3 regions of the Arminella tumorigenes genome follow, and region 2 is predicted to be linked to each of the others. Evidence: riboswitches for the same ligand, from Rfam matches in the RefSeq annotation. Region 2 holds a riboswitch; each other region holds the start of a gene.

Region 1 (5,326 bases), on a different replicon from region 2:
TGGCAAGACGATCGAGAACGTCAAGATCGTCGCATCCGGTGCCGGCGCTGCCGCCCTCGCCTGTCTCAACCTTTTGGTCATTCTCGGCGCCAAGCGCGAAAACATCTGGGTCCACGATATCGAGGGCCTGGTCTACACCGACCGCAACGTGCTGATGGACGAGTGGAAGTCGGTCTATGCCCAGCCGAGCGACAAGCGGACGCTGGCCGAATCGATCGGCGGCGCCGATGTGTTCCTCGGCCTGTCGGCCGCTGGCGTGCTGAAGCCGGAACTGCTGGTACAGATGGCCGAAAAGCCGCTGATCATGGCGCTCGCCAATCCCAACCCAGAAATCATGCCGGAACTCGCCCGCGCCGCCCGGCCCGACGCGATGATCTGCACCGGGCGCTCGGATTTCCCGAACCAGGTCAACAACGTCCTCTGCTTCCCCTACATCTTCCGCGGCGCGCTGGATTGCGGCGCGACGACGATCAACGAGGAAATGAAGATGGCCGCAGTGCGCGCCATCGCAGCCCTTGCCCGCGAAGCGCCGTCCGATGTTGCCGCCCGCGCCTACACAGGCGAGACGCCGATCTTCGGCCCGGAATATCTGATCCCCTCGCCCTTCGATCCCCGCCTGATCCTGCGCATCGCCCCGGCCGTCGCCAAGGCTGCGGAAGATAGCGGCGTGGCGCTTCGCCCGATCACCGATTTCGACGCCTACCTCGATACGCTCAACCGCTTCGTCTTCCGCTCCGGCTTCGTCATGAAGCCGATCTTTGCGGCCGCCAAGCTCGCCCAGCCGAAGCGCGTCGTGTTTTCCGAAGGCGAAGACGAACGCGTGCTGCGCGCCGCCCAGGTGCTGCTCGAGGAAAACACAGCCGTGCCGATCCTCATCGGCCGCCCCAGCGTCATCGAGACACGCCTGAAGCGCTACGGCCTGAAAATCCGCCCGCACACCGATTTCGAAGTCATCAACCCGGAAGACGATCCGCGCTTCCGCGACTACGCCGACCTCTATTTCTCGCTTGTCGGCCGCAGCGGCGTCATCCCGGAGGCAGCCCGCACAATCGTCCGCACCAACACCACCGTCATCGGCGCACTGGCGCTGAAGCGTGGCGACGCCGACGCACTGATCTGCGGCCTCGAAGGCCGCTACGAGCGGCACCTGCGCGTCGTCCGCCAGATCATCGGCAAGCGTAACAATGTCCGCGACTTCTCGGCCATGAGCCTGCTGATCTCGCAGCGCGGCAACACTTTCTACACGGACACCTACGTCAACTTTAATCCGACGGCGGAAGAGATTGCCGAATCGACTGTGCTGGCAGCCGAGGAGATCCGCCGCTTCGGGATCACGCCACGCGCCGCCCTCGTCTCGCATTCGAACTTCGGCTCGCGCGAATCGGAGAGCGCCACGAAGATGCGCAATGCCCTGCGGCTGATCCGGCTTGCAGCCCCGGATCTCGAGGTCGATGGCGAAATGCATGGCGACAGCGCGATTTCCGAGCATCTGCGCCGCCGGGTCATGCCGGACAGCACGCTGACCGACGAGGCCAACCTTCTGGTGTTCCCGAACCTCGATGCGGCCAACATCACGCTTGGCGTAGTCAAGGAGATGATCGACGGGCTGCATGTCGGCCCGATCCTGCTCGGAACGGCCCTGCCGGCCCATATCCTGTCGCCCTCGGTCACCTCCCGTGGCGTCGTCAACATGGCAGCCGTGGCCGTGGTCGAGGCGTCGCAGCCCGGCTGATACTGACGGGATCGCCGGGCATCGGCCCGGCGGTCGACCACCTCACGCCGAGCGCAGGGCTGGCGCAAGTCTATGGGCGCCAGATCTTGCGCGTGATAATGGATGAAATGCGCCTGCGCCCCGGCTGAGGCGGAAACCATCCGAACGGAGCAGGCCAAAGGCGTGACAGTGGGCTGGAAACATTCTTTTTGGGCGCTTGCCGCATCCTTGGCGATGGCAGCGCCACTGGCTGCCCAGACAAACGCAATCTGCGACGACCTGCGCGGCCAGATGGCCAATCTCAGCGAAACCGTCGGGACGAACCGCCAACTCCGGCAATACCGCACCGCCATTGCCGAGCAAGTGTCCGAGTTGCGAAAGGTCGAAAACGACCTTGAGGACAACGAGTGCTCGTCCGGCAGCATGGTGATCATAAACGGTGACGACGACGGCACCTGCGGACGGATCGAGGACACCCTGCAGCGCATGCAGCAGAACCTGCAGGAGCTCGTCGCCAAGCGCGACCAGATGCAGCGCGGAGACGTTTCGGAAGGACCCACGCGCAACCAGCTTTCCGCAGCGCTGCGCGCCAACGGCTGTGAAGATCAGGACAGCGGCGATACCATTATCACCAACCGCCCGCCCCCTCAGGCTGGCATCGAGCCCAGCTACCCCGCAACCCCGGGGGCAACCACGCTGGACAGCAGCGGCGGCCCCTCCGGCAACGAACCAGCCCCGCAGTCGCCGATCCAAAGCTACGCATTCGGTCAATCCTATGGTGGCGGCAATGTCCGCACGGTTTGTGTGCGCACCTGCGATGGCGGCTTCTTCCCGATGACCCAGAATGCATCGCCCGGCGATTTCCAGCGGGATGGCGAAACCTGCGCTAGGATGTGCCCGGGCGTGAAGACCGAGTTGTTCTTCCACCGCCTGCCCGATCAGGAAACATCGGCGATGGTATCGGCCTCCTCAGGCACGCCCTACAGTGCCATGCCCTACGCCTTCGCCTTCCGCAAACGGCCGCCGAACGAAAAGACCAGCTGCACCTGCAACCTGCCGGCCTATTACGAGGAAATGCGAAAGCAGAATGCACTGACCAAGGCTCCGGCCGCAGGCACGCAGCAAGGCTCGATCACGACGATCATCCCGAAAGCGTCGCCGCCGGCACTGCCGACGGCCCCCGCAAAGGGCGATGCGCCGCCGGTAGAACGGCCCTACGATCCGTCCGCCGGCAACATCCGCCAGGTCGGCCCGGCATTCCTGCAGCCCGACCAGCGCAAGCTAGACCTCACCCGTCCGGCCGCACCCGGCGAGCAGCCCCAACAATAGGCCCTCAGCCCTGCGGCTGGCCCCAGCCATTCTCGAACACCAGATCCTCCAGCGGCAACCGCTGCCGCCAGCCTTTGACGGCGAGTTCCGGTTCGCCATAGAGCTCGTCGACGAACCCCAGGCAGAGCCAGGCGATGATCTCGATCCGCTCCGGTATGCCGAGCAGCGCCCGGATATCGGCATCGTGAAAAATGCTGACCCAGCCGACCCCGACACCCTCGGCGCGCGCCGCGAGCCAGAGGTTCTGCACGGCGCAGACTGTCGAGTAGGCATCCATGCGTGGATTGTGGGTGCGGCCGAGCACGACGGGCCCGGCGCGATCCGGATCGCAGGTGATGCAGATGCTGAGCGGCGCCTTGCGGATACCCTCGAGTTTCAGCGACCGGTAACTCTCGCGGCGAGCACCCTCGAACTGTAGTGCTGCCTCACCATTGGCGCGCTCGAAGGCTTCGAAGGCCTTCTCACGGATGGCGGTGTCGCGCACGAGAATGAAATTCCAGGGCTGCATGAAGCCGACAGAAGGCGCGTGATGGGCAGCACGCAGCAGTCTTGCGATCAGGTCGTCCGGCAGCGGCTGCGGCAGGAACTGGTCCCGCACGTCCCTGCGCGTTTCGATCGCGTGGTAGATGGCGTCGCGCTCGGCGACGGAAAAAGCGTGTGCCCGGACGAGATCGTCCCTGCAGTCAGGTCGCATCGTTTCTATCCCCAACAATGCCAACCGCCCGCCGTCCTCGCGGGATCAGTCTATCTTATCAGGCCGGTCTTCTGGCTTGGCTTCATCTGGCGATGCTGCCTTCCCGGTCGGAACCAGTGGCATATCGGAGAACTGACCGTCCCCCGTGCATCTCCATCCGCCATACAGCGTTGGGCACGCGCCGGATTTGCACCGGCTTCCCGATTCTCCCGCCTGGGCGGGCACCTGATGAAGGAGATATGCGCGATCTGGCTGGCGATGGCAAGCGGATCGCGGGCCTGCTCAGCGCTCCGGTTCGTACCGGACAAAAGCGAACTCCTCGCCATCGGGCGACCAGCTCGGCACGTTGATCGTCCCCTGGCCTCCGAACAGCTCGAACAACGTCGTGATGTTGCCGCCATCCATGTCCATCAGCCGCAGGCGGACGTCGAGATCGCGCGGATGATCGAAGACGTCGCCATCGTAGGAGAGCAGCACCACCTTGTCGCCCTTCGGCGATGGATGGGGAAACCAGTTGCCGAACGCATCGTCGGTCACCTGCTGCAGGTCGCGACCGTCAGGTCGGATACGCCAGATCTGCATACGGCCGGTCCGGCTTGAGTTGAAATAAATCCATGCGCCATCGGCCGACCAGTCCGGCCCGTCGTTGCGGCCCTCGCCATGGGTCAGCCGCGTCTCCGCGCCGCCCTCGACCGAGGCCGTGTAGATGTCGAACAGATCGCCGCGAATGCCGCAGTAGCTGACATGCTTTCCGTCGGGCGACCAGCCGTGCCAGTAGGACGGCAGGTTTGTCGTCACCTGCGTGGGGACGCCGCCTTCCGCCGGGACGAGATAGATGCAGGACTTGCCGTACTGGACCTTGTCGCAGAGCGCGATCAGCGTGCCATCGGGCGAGATGCCATGGTCGTTGTTGCAACGGCTGGCAAAGCCTGTGTCGACGCGCTCGACAGTGGCGAGCCCGTCGAGAGACAGGCGGCAAAGAAGCCCGTCATCGTTGACGAGCAGGTAACGTCCGTCCGGCGCAAAGTTCGGCGCCTCGACCAGCCGATCGGTCTGCCAGACGACCCGGCTTCGACCCGTTGCAATGTTGAAGATCTCGACCGAACTGCGCATGTCTCACCCATCCTCGAAAGCCGCCAGCCAGAACAAAACAGCGACCGTGGAGGTTTTAACGGCTCGCCCACCGGACATCAACCGGCTGCACCGGACGCAATTGCGTGAGGTAGCGCCAATCCCATGTTTTGCCGTTGCAATTCATCGCGGCAACCGAATACTGCCGCTAAGCAACATCGGAGCCGCGCATGCCCAACCTCCCGAACTTCTTTCACTCGCACTTCGATAAATCGTCGGACGACCTCGGCGTCATCGAGAAGCGGGTGCTCAAGCGGGCCCGCGAACGCAAGGTCATCTCGACGGACGTCAACGCTGCCTTTTCCGCAAACGCCTCCGTCGGGGAACGGCTCGCAGACGGGATCGCGCGCGTCGGCGGATCATGGGCGTTCATCGTCTCCTTCCTGCTATTCCTGGTCGCCTGGACGGTGCTGAACACCATCCTGCTGTCGTCGCGCGCCTTCGATCCCTACCCGTTCATC
Region 2 (5,326 bases):
CGGTATCGTGACAGATGCCAGCCGGGAAAGAAGACGGTAAAAAAGCGAAGCCGAGGCACGCTTGAACCACGTTTCGCCCTGACGGTGACAACGCTGGCCGTAGACCACATCGGCGCCACGATCCATGATCGGCATCATCATCAACAATAGTTCCGGTGGATCCTGCAGGTCCGCATCGATCAAGAGGATACGCTCGCCGCGGCATGCAGCGAGCCCAGCGGTAGCCGCCAGCTGGTGGCCATGATTACGCATCAGGCGTACCCCAAGGATCTGGGGCACGTGTGCTGTCATTGCAGCAATTATATTCCAAGTTTCGTCGCTTGAGCCGTCATCGACCAAAACAATCTCGAAATCCTCACCGGCTACCGATCGAGCAGCCGCGACGCAGCGACGGCAGAATTCCGATATCCCCTCCTGCTCGTTGTAGCAGGGCGCAACGATTGAGAGGATGAGTGGTGAAATATTTGTCATATGCGCTCGTCAATGTTCAGCGCGTAGCTCAACCTTCAAAGATCAAGATTTTCTTGCAACGCAGCAGAAATGCTCGATCACGGCTACCGCTATCCTTCGACATTCGGATGTTGCGCAGAGTATTGGCCGTGAGGGCCCCACACACACATTTGCCACGCCTCCCGAGGCCTAGGCGAGCAGGTACTGGATGTGGCAACGGCCGTGGATCGCGGACTTTTCTACGTGGGCTTTTACTCCGAAGACGGTGCCGATGAGGTGTTCGGTGAGGACGTCTTCAGGTGATCCGGCGGCGACGACCTTGCCGTCTTGCAAGACCACAAGGCTGTCGCAGAACATGGCCGCAAGATTGAGGTCGTGAAGGGCGACGATGCAGGTGATATCGAGTTTGGCAACAAGCGACAGGATATCCAGCTGGTGCTGGATATCGAGATGGTTTGTCGGCTCGTCGAGTAGCAGCTCGGTCGGAGCCTGCGCCAGCGCCCGGGCAATGTGCACCCGCTGACGCTCGCCGCCCGACAGCGTCTGCCATAGTTGGGCTGCCCGGGTCTGCATGTCGACGCGAGCGAGCGCGATCTCGACGGCGGCATCGTCGTCGCTGTTCCAGGTGGAGAGCAGCCCTCGATGCGGCGTGCGGCCGAGGCGGACGACGTCTGCCACGGTCAACGGCGTGTCCGTCGTCGATTGCTGCTCGACGAAGCCAATGCGGCGCGAGATTTCGCCCCGCGACAAGCCAGCCACATCCTGTTCTCCGAGACGTATGATGCCGCTGCGGACTTTCCGCAACCGGCAGATCAGGCGCAGCAGGCTGGATTTCCCCGATCCGTTTGGCCCGAGCAGGCCGAGAACCTTGCCTTGCTCGATCGCCAGGCTGATGCCGTCGACGATGAGCGTGTTGCCGGCTGCATAGGTGACGTCGTCGACGGATATGCTCATGGGGTCCTCCGGACACGATAGAGGATGACGGCAAAAGCGGGCGCTCCGAAGAGAGCCGTGACAACGCCTATCGGCAGGATTTGCTGGGGGATGATGATGCGGGAGGCGATATCGGCTCCGACCATGAAGATCGCACCGCCAAGGGCGGTCGCCGGCAGCAGGCGCCCGTGCGACGGCCCGACCAGGAAGCGCGCGGCGTGCGGAATGACAAGCCCGACGAAGCCGATCGAGCCGACCATGCTGACGACGCTCGCCGTCATGACGGCGGTCGTGCCAAGGAGCACGACCTGCACGCGGCGCACCGGGATGCCGAGGGAGGTCGCCGCGTCGGCGCCGAAGACGAAGGCGTCGAGCGCCCTGACATGGCAGAGGCAGACGATGAAGCCCGCCAAGGTCACGGGTGCGGAGAGATAGACGTCCGGCCAGCGCACGCCGCTCATCGAACCGAGCAGCCAGAACAACACGCCGCGCGCCTGCTCGGCATTGGCAGACGTCGTGACGATGTAGGAAGTCAGGGCATTGAACAACTGCGATCCGGCAACGCCGCAGAGAATGATCCGCTCGCCCGACCCGCCTGCTCCTGAGGCCAGAATGCCCACCAGCGCAAAGGCGACGACGGCACCGATGAATGCGCCGCCGGACAGGCCGAGAACGTTTGCGCCGAGCCCGAGGATCGTGATGCAAACGGCCCCTGTCGAGGCGCCTGCCGAAATGCCAAGCACATAGGGTTCGGCCAGCGGGTTGCGCAGCAGGGCCTGAAGCACGGCGCCGCAGAGCGCCAGCGAGGCTCCGGCACTGGCTGCAACCAGTGCCCGGCTGAGACGGTAATCCCAGACGATGCCCTGGTGAATACGGTCGATTGCAAATCCCGTGCCGAAGATGCGGTTCGACACAGCCTCTGCCGTCGTCTGCAACGGGATGGAGATCTCCCCTACGGAAACTGCAAGGCTGATCGAAAATCCGAGGAGGAAGATGGCGGCAATGGCGAGCGCCGGAAGCGCCCACCATCTGCGCCGTGTTACGACTGCGCTGTTGCTCACCGGGTCAGACCGAAGGACCTGATGCCATTTGCAAGAACCTCGATGCCGTCGATCGTCCGGATCGTCGGGTTCATTGACTGCGCATCCATCATCACAAATCGTTTGTTCCTGACGGCGTCCATTTCGCTGGTGACGGGATCGTTCTGCAGGAAGTCCAGCTTCACCTTGGGATCGTCTGCCGCATAGCGGCGGCGATCCATGGTGGCGATGACGATGACGGCCGGGTTCGCCTGGGATATCGTTTCCCAGCCGACAAGCGGCCATTCCTCCTCTGTCGTCACGACGTTGCGCGCATCGAGGGCCTTCATCATATAGGCTGGAGCACCGTTCTTGCCGGCTATGAAGGCATCGCCGCGCACCTCCTTGCTCGAGAACCAGAAGACGATCGGCAGGTGCTTGGCGGCAGCCCCTTCAACGGATGCCACAGCGGTGGCCTCGCGTTTCCTGAGGTCGGCGATCAGGGCATCGCCGCGGTCCTTGATATCGAACACTTCGGAGAGTTGGGCGATCTCCTGATAGACCAGATCCATGCTGAACATCTGCTTGCGGACCCCGTCTCCGCCGTCGGCATTGACTTTGGCGACACAATCGGCTGGTGAAATATAGGTGTTTATGCCGAGGTCGGAGAATTGCTCCCGCTTTCCGACGGAACCCTGCGGTCCGACATGCCACTCGAATTCCGCAGCCACCAGGTCGGGTTGGCGTCCGACGACGGATTCGAAGCTCGGATCGTTGTCGGCCAGCCTTTTGATCTTACTGTTGGCCTCCGCATATTGCGGAAGCACGGGGCCTACCCAAACGGCCGTGCCGACGATCTTGTCGGCAAGGCCGAGAGACAGGAGAACTTCGGTCATCCCCTGGCCGATGGATACTATCTTCGAAGGCGGCTTGGTGAAGGTCTCCTGCTGGCCGCAGTTGGTTATCGAAAGTGGATAGGTCGTCGCCGCAAATGCGGGGGCGGCCATGCCGAGAAGCCCGCAGGCAAGCGTAATGCTGGACAGAAACTGACGCATGAAAAATATCTCGATTTTATGGGACGGCGAGCGCCCTGGTGCCGCAGGCATGCGGCAGCGAGGCAAGCTGAGATCAAAGCGTCAGCTGTCGGAAGCCCAATCGAGCCGGAGATGCGCCAGGCTATAGCGAAAATTCAGGTGAGACATATCTTTTCCTTTCCGGGCATCCCCGCCCGGGTTGATGGGATAGCGCTTGACGGCAGGTCTCCTGACTTGCGGATATGCGCCGATCATCTGTCTTCCCGCGAAACTTTCGCAGTGACATGGCCCTGAGGCCCTGGGATGAGCAGCAATCCGCTTACAGTTGCGGGGGCAGTCACGGTCTTGGTCCCATTCGGGTGGCCCTCACCGTGTTCCCTATTAATCCCCTTGGAGTCATCCTAAGGGAACCGTCGATTGCATCTATGACAGGCCTGCAACGGCGGTCAAGGTGGGCGGCTCTCGCAAAATTTCGCACAGGTCGGAAATCCATCATTGCTCTATAAAATGTTATAACGTTACATTATTGTTAAAATGCAGGCAGTCAAGTGTCTTGTTGCGGTAGCAATCAAACAGGCTGCTGACGCAAACCTGTTGCAAACGACGTGCAAGGTCTGGAATGTGCGAACCGGAAACATGCCCGACGAAAGGCATTCCGGGCATCGCAGGCAGGAGTAGCGCATGAGCAAAATTATTATATTCACCGATCTGCACATGGTTCTCGAGGGAGAGACGATCATCGGCCTAGATCCCTATCAGCGCCTTTCGAGAGGGATAGATCATGTCAACCTGCATCACCGCGATGCTGAGTTTGCGGTGATGACGGGCGACCTCTCGCACCGCGGCAGTCGCCAATCCTATGCGAGACTGCGCGAACTGCTCGGCACGCTCGAAATTCCCGTCCACCTGCTGGTTGGCAACCACGACAATCGCGAAAACTTCATTGCGGCCTACCCTGAAAGCCCGCGTGACGAGCACGGCTTCATCCAGCAGCGGATCGAGACCGAAAAAGGCGTCATGCTTCTGCTCGATACGCTTTCCGGGCCGCCCTATGTCTCGCCGGACGTTCATGCCGGGGTGCTGTGCGACAATCGGCTTGCCTGGTTGAAGCAGAACCTCGCCGGTGCCGGCGACCGGCCCGTCTACATCTTCATGCATCACCCGCCGCTCGACACCGGGTTTCCCGGGATGGACAAGATCAAGCTTCGGAACGGCGAGGAGTTTTACGATATCCTTGCCGAATACGGGAATGTCCGTCACATCTTCGCCGGCCATGTTCACCGCACGATTGGCGGCTCCCATCGCGGTATACCTTTCTCGATATTCAAGAGCCCGGTCCATCAGCAGCCGATGGTATTCGACACGGAGGATACCTCTCTCTCCGTCGATGAACCGGGCGCCTACGGCATCGTTTTCCTGAAACCGCAGGGATGCCTCGTTCATGTCGAGGATTACGAACTGTCCAACCATTCGATATCGGGCAGCGACGCGCTCGGTAACTGAGACATATGTCCTGAACCGGGCGCTCTATGGAGGTCCGGACAACGTGCCCTACCGTCGGACTATGCCGCGCCGCCTCGTATTCAGGCCACTTCCATGACACCGACGTTGACCGGGAGGTTAACGCCGGTGTTTTTGCATCGCAAATCTCCGGTTGCCGCGCGCCCTCTCGGCAAGACCGGTGGAAAGATCGGAAAATTTGCCGGCAATAGTTGACATCACAAGTCAACAAACAATACAGGAGTTAAATAGTCAACTTATTGATCATCGTCGTTGGTCGGTATTCCGCAGACTTTTCAGGTATTTGATAGATTTATTGCAGGGGGCTGCCGTGATGTTTCGCGAGGCTAGGACGACTGTATCGCCGGCGGGCACATCCTTTAAGACGAC
Region 3 (5,326 bases), on a different replicon from region 2:
TCGACTTCGGCCAGACTGTCCGAAAGCTTTTTCGATACGGCATCGACGCCGAAAGCGCCGAGCACCAGGTGGCGCGGCGGGTGTTCCAGTTCCGTCACCATCATCATCGCCTTTGCAGCCCGAACGGGATCGCCCTTCTGCTTGCCGCTGATGGCTGACGTCGAGGCCATCCGTGCGCCGACGGTCTCTTCGTAGTCCGCGATGCCGGAGACCGTCTGCTGCAAGGACCGGCCGGCCCAATCTGTGCGGAACGGGCCGGGTTCGATGCAGGTGACCTTGATGCCGAGCGGCCGGCCTTCGACGGCAAGCGCGTCCGACATGCCCTCGACGGCGTGCTTACTGGCTGCATAGTAGCCGGAGCCGGGAAAGCCGACGAGGCCGGCAACCGAGGTAATGTTGATGATGTGGCCCCGGCGGCGCTTGCGCATGCCCGGCAATACGGCCCGGGTCATGGCGAAGAGGCCGAAGACGTTGGCATCGAACTGGGCGCGGATGGCGTCGTCGTCGCCCTCTTCGATCGAGGCCTGGTAGCCGTAGCCGGCATTGTTGACCAGCACGTCGATCTGGCCGAAGCGTTCTTCGGCGGCCTTAACGGCGGCAGCGATCTGGTCCTTGTCGGTAACGTCGAGGTCCAGCGCCAGGGCACTGTCTTCGTGACCCGTGACGAGATCGGCGACGCGCTCCTTGCCACGGGCGGTGACGACGGCGCGCCAGCCGCGTTCGAGTACCAATGTCGCGAGTTCGCGGCCGAAGCCGGTCGAGCAGCCGGTGATGAACCAGACGGGCGTGGAGGAGTTTGCCATGTTTGCTTTCGGTGCTTGGGCCGGCAGCGCCATTTGGCACGGTACCGGACGTTATGGTGCAACGGAGTTAGAGCGTGCTGCGCACGCGTCAATACTGCAATCGATTGCGGCCTCAGAGTTCGCCGGACTCCTCACGCCGGCGCCGGTCGAGTTCTTCCGAATAACGGCGCAGCGTGTGGCTTTCCGACAGCTGGCCAATGACCTTGCGCTCGATCAGATTGTTCACCACAGCCAGCGCTTCGCTTTCGGTCTTGTCGAAGATCGCGGCGGCCTGCTTGGCATTCATTTGCGGCTGCAGGAAGTCGTTCTTGTAGCGAATGAAATCGCCTAGGCCGCGATCGCCATCGTCCTGGTCGACGGGGCTGGCGTAGATTTCCGGCACCAGCACCATGCCTGCGTATTTTTCCGCCTCGTCGAGCAGGACGACGCGCTGCGTCGAGCCGATCGGGAAATCATGGCGGAAGTCGGCGATGCTGATGTTGACGTTGGCGCTGCGCACGTCCGGCCGCATCATCCGGGCGACCGTCAGGTTGCGGATCCAGCCGACGTCGTGGGCGCTGCGGATGCTCTCGCCGCGAAGGTGGAAGCGCCAGGTTGCAAAGGAGTAGCCGAAGGTGGTGCGAACGACGAGCGACGATGTTATGACGGCGGCAAGCACAAGCGCCGTGATCGGAAAGTCGCCGGTGATCTCCAGCGCCAGGAAGGTCATCGTCAGCGGTCCGCCGATGACTGCCACGGCCAGCGAACTCATGCCGACCACGGAATAGATGACCGGCGTCAGCGTCGCATGGTCGAAATAGGGCGCAGAGTAAGCAAAGATCTTGCCGAGCAGGGCGCCCATGAACAGCGAGGCGAAGAAAAGGCCGCCACGGAAGCCGGAGCCGATCGAGACGGCCGAGGCCAGCGATTTCAGCAGCAGGATGCCGAGCAAGGCCGGGATGGCGATATCGCGGCCGAGATTGAGATGCAGCGCACCGTGGCCGGCCGACAGAACCTGCGGCGAGATCAGGGCGAGCATGCCGACGACGATGCCGCCAAGTGCCGGCCGGACATACTGGGGGATGGCGCTCTTGCGGGCCAGCTCCTCGATGAAGGAGACGCCCTGCATGAGCAGGATGCCGCAACCGGCGCAGACGGCGCCGAGAAGCAGGGCCGGAACGTAATCGGCCGGCACGACGCTGCCGAAATCGCCGATGTCGATCATTACGTCGCTGCCGGCGAGCAGGCGTGCGACCAGCGTTGCGACGAGGGCGGAAACGACGACAGGGGTCAGGGTGACGATGGTGTAGCTGCCGATGATCAGCTCAAAGGCATAGAATGCGCCTGTGAGGGGCGCGCTGAAGGCTGCGGCGATGGCACCGGCCGCACCGCAGCCGACAAGGGTGCGAAGGTCGCCGCGGCGCAGCTGCAGTTTCAGTCCGAGTTTCGAGGCGATGCCGGCGGCGATCTGAGTGTAGCCGGCCTCCAGCCCGACGGATGCGCCGAAACCGTTGGATATGAGGTTCTGGATGGATACCAGAATGCTGTCGGTGAGCGACAGCCGGCCGCCGTGAAGCGCGTTGGCCTCGATCGGGTCGATCATCGGCTTCTTGCGGGTCTTGGAGAGGATGAAGAGCATCAGCCCCAACAGCACGCCACCTGCAATCGGCGCCAGCAGCAATAGGAGCTTGTTGTCGATCACGGCGCTACTCAGCCTGCCGTCGTCGCCGATGCCGTAGATGAGCATGTGCATCTGGCGCGAGATCAGGCTCATGGCCGTCACAGCTAGCCCCGACGTAACGCCGACCAAGGCGCCGGCGATGACGAGGCCGACTTCGCTTTGTCGCAGGATCGCGCGCATCCGACCTGCTTCAAAGAGAGATCGTAGAGTGCGGAAGCGGGGCGCATGGAATCGTTGGAGCATGGCGTTACGCATGAAAGAGAGGCGGTTGTTTAAAGCTGGACGTCTTACACTAGCAATTGCGACAAAAAGACCGCCGACGAGAATGATTTCAGCGCCGCTTCAACACATATATGGCGGAAAGCGAATTCGTCGATCAGTTGACTTGCATAAGGCGAAGGCCTAATCCTGAACGCATAACGGAAGGTTCCCGCGCCGTGAAAACGGTATGGGATCAAAAGGGAATGTGACCGGGCGGACCCATACAGGGCGCTCTTATCGCAGCCGACCCCGCGACTGTAGAACGGTCAGGGTTTTTCGTCGGGTGTTACGGGACGACGGGTGATGTTCTGCAATGGTGCAGGCGGGCCTGAAGTCGAAGGCATCGGAAAAGCCACTGGCGTGGCATCGTGATCTACCGGGGTGGGACGCCTCTTCATCTACGAATCGTCCGCCTTTTCATGATGACCTGCTGGGAAGGCGAGAAAGACCCGTGATCTCCGACCGGAACGACATCCGTCGTTCCGGTCGGAGGTTGCAACCGTGAGCCAGGAGACCTGCCATCCGTGCCGGGCGAAAAGCCCACCCTTTGGGACGTCGTCCCGCTGCCAGCACGGAGGTTGTCATGGCTGAATGTTTGACTTTGCGCGTCATTGCGACGCGGTTTCTTGATCCGACTGGTTGCACGCTTGCAGCCTCGCGCAGAACCGCGTGAGGATCGGAACAGCCTGATGTCATCCCCAACCTTCGAAACGGCCCTCGTGCTTGGCGGCGCGCGCTCCGGCAAGTCGTCTTTTGCCGAGGCGCTCGTCACAGGCTCCGGCCTCGACCGCCATTACGTCGCCACCGGTCGAGCTTGGGATGCCGAGATGGCGGAGCGCATCCGCCAGCACCGCGTCGATCGCGGCGAGGGCTGGACGACGCATGAGGAGCCGCTCGATCTTGTCGGCACGCTCGGTGCCATCGACGCGCCCGGCCGCGCTGTTCTCGTCGATTGCCTGACGCTGTGGGTTACAAACCTGATGATGGAAGAGCGCGACGTGACTGCCGCCTTCGCGTCACTCTGCCAATTCCTGCCTGGCGCAAGGGCGCGCCTGGTGTTCGTCTCCAACGAGGTCGGTCTCGGCATAGTGCCGGAAAACCGCATGGCGCGGGATTTTCGCGACCATGCCGGCCGTCTCCATCAAATGATCGCGGCTGAGGCAACCGACGTCTATTTCGTCGCCGCCGGACTGCCGCTGAAAATGAAAGGCTGATACATTGCAACAGAAAATTCCCGCCACCGTCATCACCGGCTTCCTCGGGGCTGGCAAGACGACGATGATCCGCAACCTGCTGCAGAATGCCGGCGGCAAGCGCATCGCCCTCATCATCAACGAGTTCGGCGATCTCGGCGTCGACGGCGACGTGCTGAAGGATTGCGGCGCCGAGAACTGCTCGGCCGACGATATCATCGAGCTCACCAACGGCTGCATCTGTTGCACGGTCGCCGACGACTTCATTCCGACGATGACTCAGTTGCTTGCCCGCAACCCGCGGCCCGACCACATCGTCATCGAGACATCCGGCCTTGCGCTGCCGCAGCCGCTGGTGGCGGCCTTCAACTGGCCCGACATCCGCACGCACGTGACGGTCGATGGCGTGATCACCGTCGTCGACAGCGTCGCCGTCGCTGCCGGCCGGTTTGCCGACGACCACGACGCCGTCAATGCGGCTCGGGCGGAAGATGTATCGCTCGACCACGACAATCCGATCGAGGAACTGTTCGAGGACCAGTTGACCTGCGCCGACCTCATCGTGCTCAACAAGACCGACCTGCTGGACGCCGCCGGCATCGCAGCCGTGCGTGCCGAAGTCCTGTCGCGCACCAAGCGCAAGCCCCCGATGATTGAGGCCCGCAACGGCGAGGTTTCGGCCGCCGTGCTGCTGGGGCTCGGCATCGGCACGGAAGCCGATGTCGGCAACCGTCTGTCCCACCATGAGATCGAGCACGCCGACGGCACCCCGCACGACCACGACGAGTTCGACAGTTTCGTTGTCGACCTCGGGCCTATCGCCGAGCCGGTCACGTTTATCGAGCGGCTGAAGACAGTCATCGGCCATCACGACGTGCTGCGTCTCAAGGGGTTCGTCGATGTGCCGGGCAAGCCGATGCGGCTGCAGTTGCAGGCCGTCGGCAGCCGTGTCGACCATTATTTCGACCGCGCCTGGACGCCGGGCGAAGTCCGGGCAACGCGTCTGGTGGTGATCGGGCTGCACGATATGGACCAGGCGGCGGTGCGCGGTGCGATCGAGGCGCTTGTTTGATGGTTCACCGGCGCGGCTTACCCCCCTCTGTCGGCTACGCCGACATCTCCCCCACAAGGGGGGAGATCGGGAAGCTGCGGCTGGTACGTTCACGTCCAATTGAGCGAAGTGCAGGCGGTAGCTTTGTGTTAAGCCGCGAAGCCGCCCCAGCCAATCTCTCCCCTTGTGGGGGAGATGTCACCGGAGGTGACAGACGGGGGCGCCGCCCCACCCTAAAAACTATCCAGGGAGGTGCCGCATGCATCTTCTCCTAGCCCAGAAGGGCTCGATATCCGACGGCGACGAGGCGATCGATCTCGGGCAGTCGCCGGGCGATATCCTTTTCCTGTCGGCGGCC

Evidence for each region. Region 2 has a riboswitch for cobalamin ahead of PR017_RS25125 (ABC transporter substrate-binding protein). Riboswitches for the same ligand answer to the same signal wherever they lie in the genome.
Region 1: another riboswitch for cobalamin. It lies ahead of bluB (5,6-dimethylbenzimidazole synthase); the one in region 2 lies ahead of PR017_RS25125 (ABC transporter substrate-binding protein).
Region 3: another riboswitch for cobalamin. It lies ahead of cobU (bifunctional adenosylcobinamide kinase/adenosylcobinamide-phosphate guanylyltransferase); the one in region 2 lies ahead of PR017_RS25125 (ABC transporter substrate-binding protein).

The regions. Positions count from the first base shown of each region.
Region 1 is NZ_CP117255.1:1,573,301-1,578,626, forward strand. Features, by position in the region: gene PR017_RS07820 (NADP-dependent malic enzyme) at 1-1,732, shown strand, start outside; gene PR017_RS07825 (DUF2865 domain-containing protein) at 1,946-3,040, shown strand; gene bluB (5,6-dimethylbenzimidazole synthase) at 3,045-3,734, opposite strand; cobalamin riboswitch at 3,779-3,978, opposite strand; gene PR017_RS07835 (TolB family protein) at 4,017-4,847, opposite strand; gene PR017_RS07840 (DUF1003 domain-containing protein) at 5,036-5,326, shown strand, end outside.
Region 2 is NZ_CP117258.1:330,483-335,808, forward strand. Features, by position in the region: gene PR017_RS25110 (glycosyltransferase family 2 protein) at 1-471, opposite strand, end outside; gene PR017_RS25115 (ABC transporter ATP-binding protein) at 640-1,404, opposite strand; gene PR017_RS25120 (FecCD family ABC transporter permease) at 1,401-2,444, opposite strand; gene PR017_RS25125 (ABC transporter substrate-binding protein) at 2,441-3,457, opposite strand; cobalamin riboswitch at 3,639-3,866, opposite strand; gene spdA (2', 3'cyclic nucleotide phosphodiesterase SpdA) at 4,118-4,939, shown strand; gene PR017_RS25135 (TonB-dependent siderophore receptor) at 5,271-5,326, shown strand, end outside.
Region 3 is NZ_CP117255.1:1,728,916-1,734,241, reverse strand. Features, by position in the region: gene PR017_RS08615 (oxidoreductase) at 1-803, opposite strand, end outside; gene PR017_RS08610 (chloride channel protein) at 916-2,706, opposite strand; cobalamin riboswitch at 2,871-3,261, shown strand; gene cobU (bifunctional adenosylcobinamide kinase/adenosylcobinamide-phosphate guanylyltransferase) at 3,414-3,938, shown strand; gene cobW (cobalamin biosynthesis protein CobW) at 3,943-4,989, shown strand; gene cobN (cobaltochelatase subunit CobN) at 5,228-5,326, shown strand, end outside.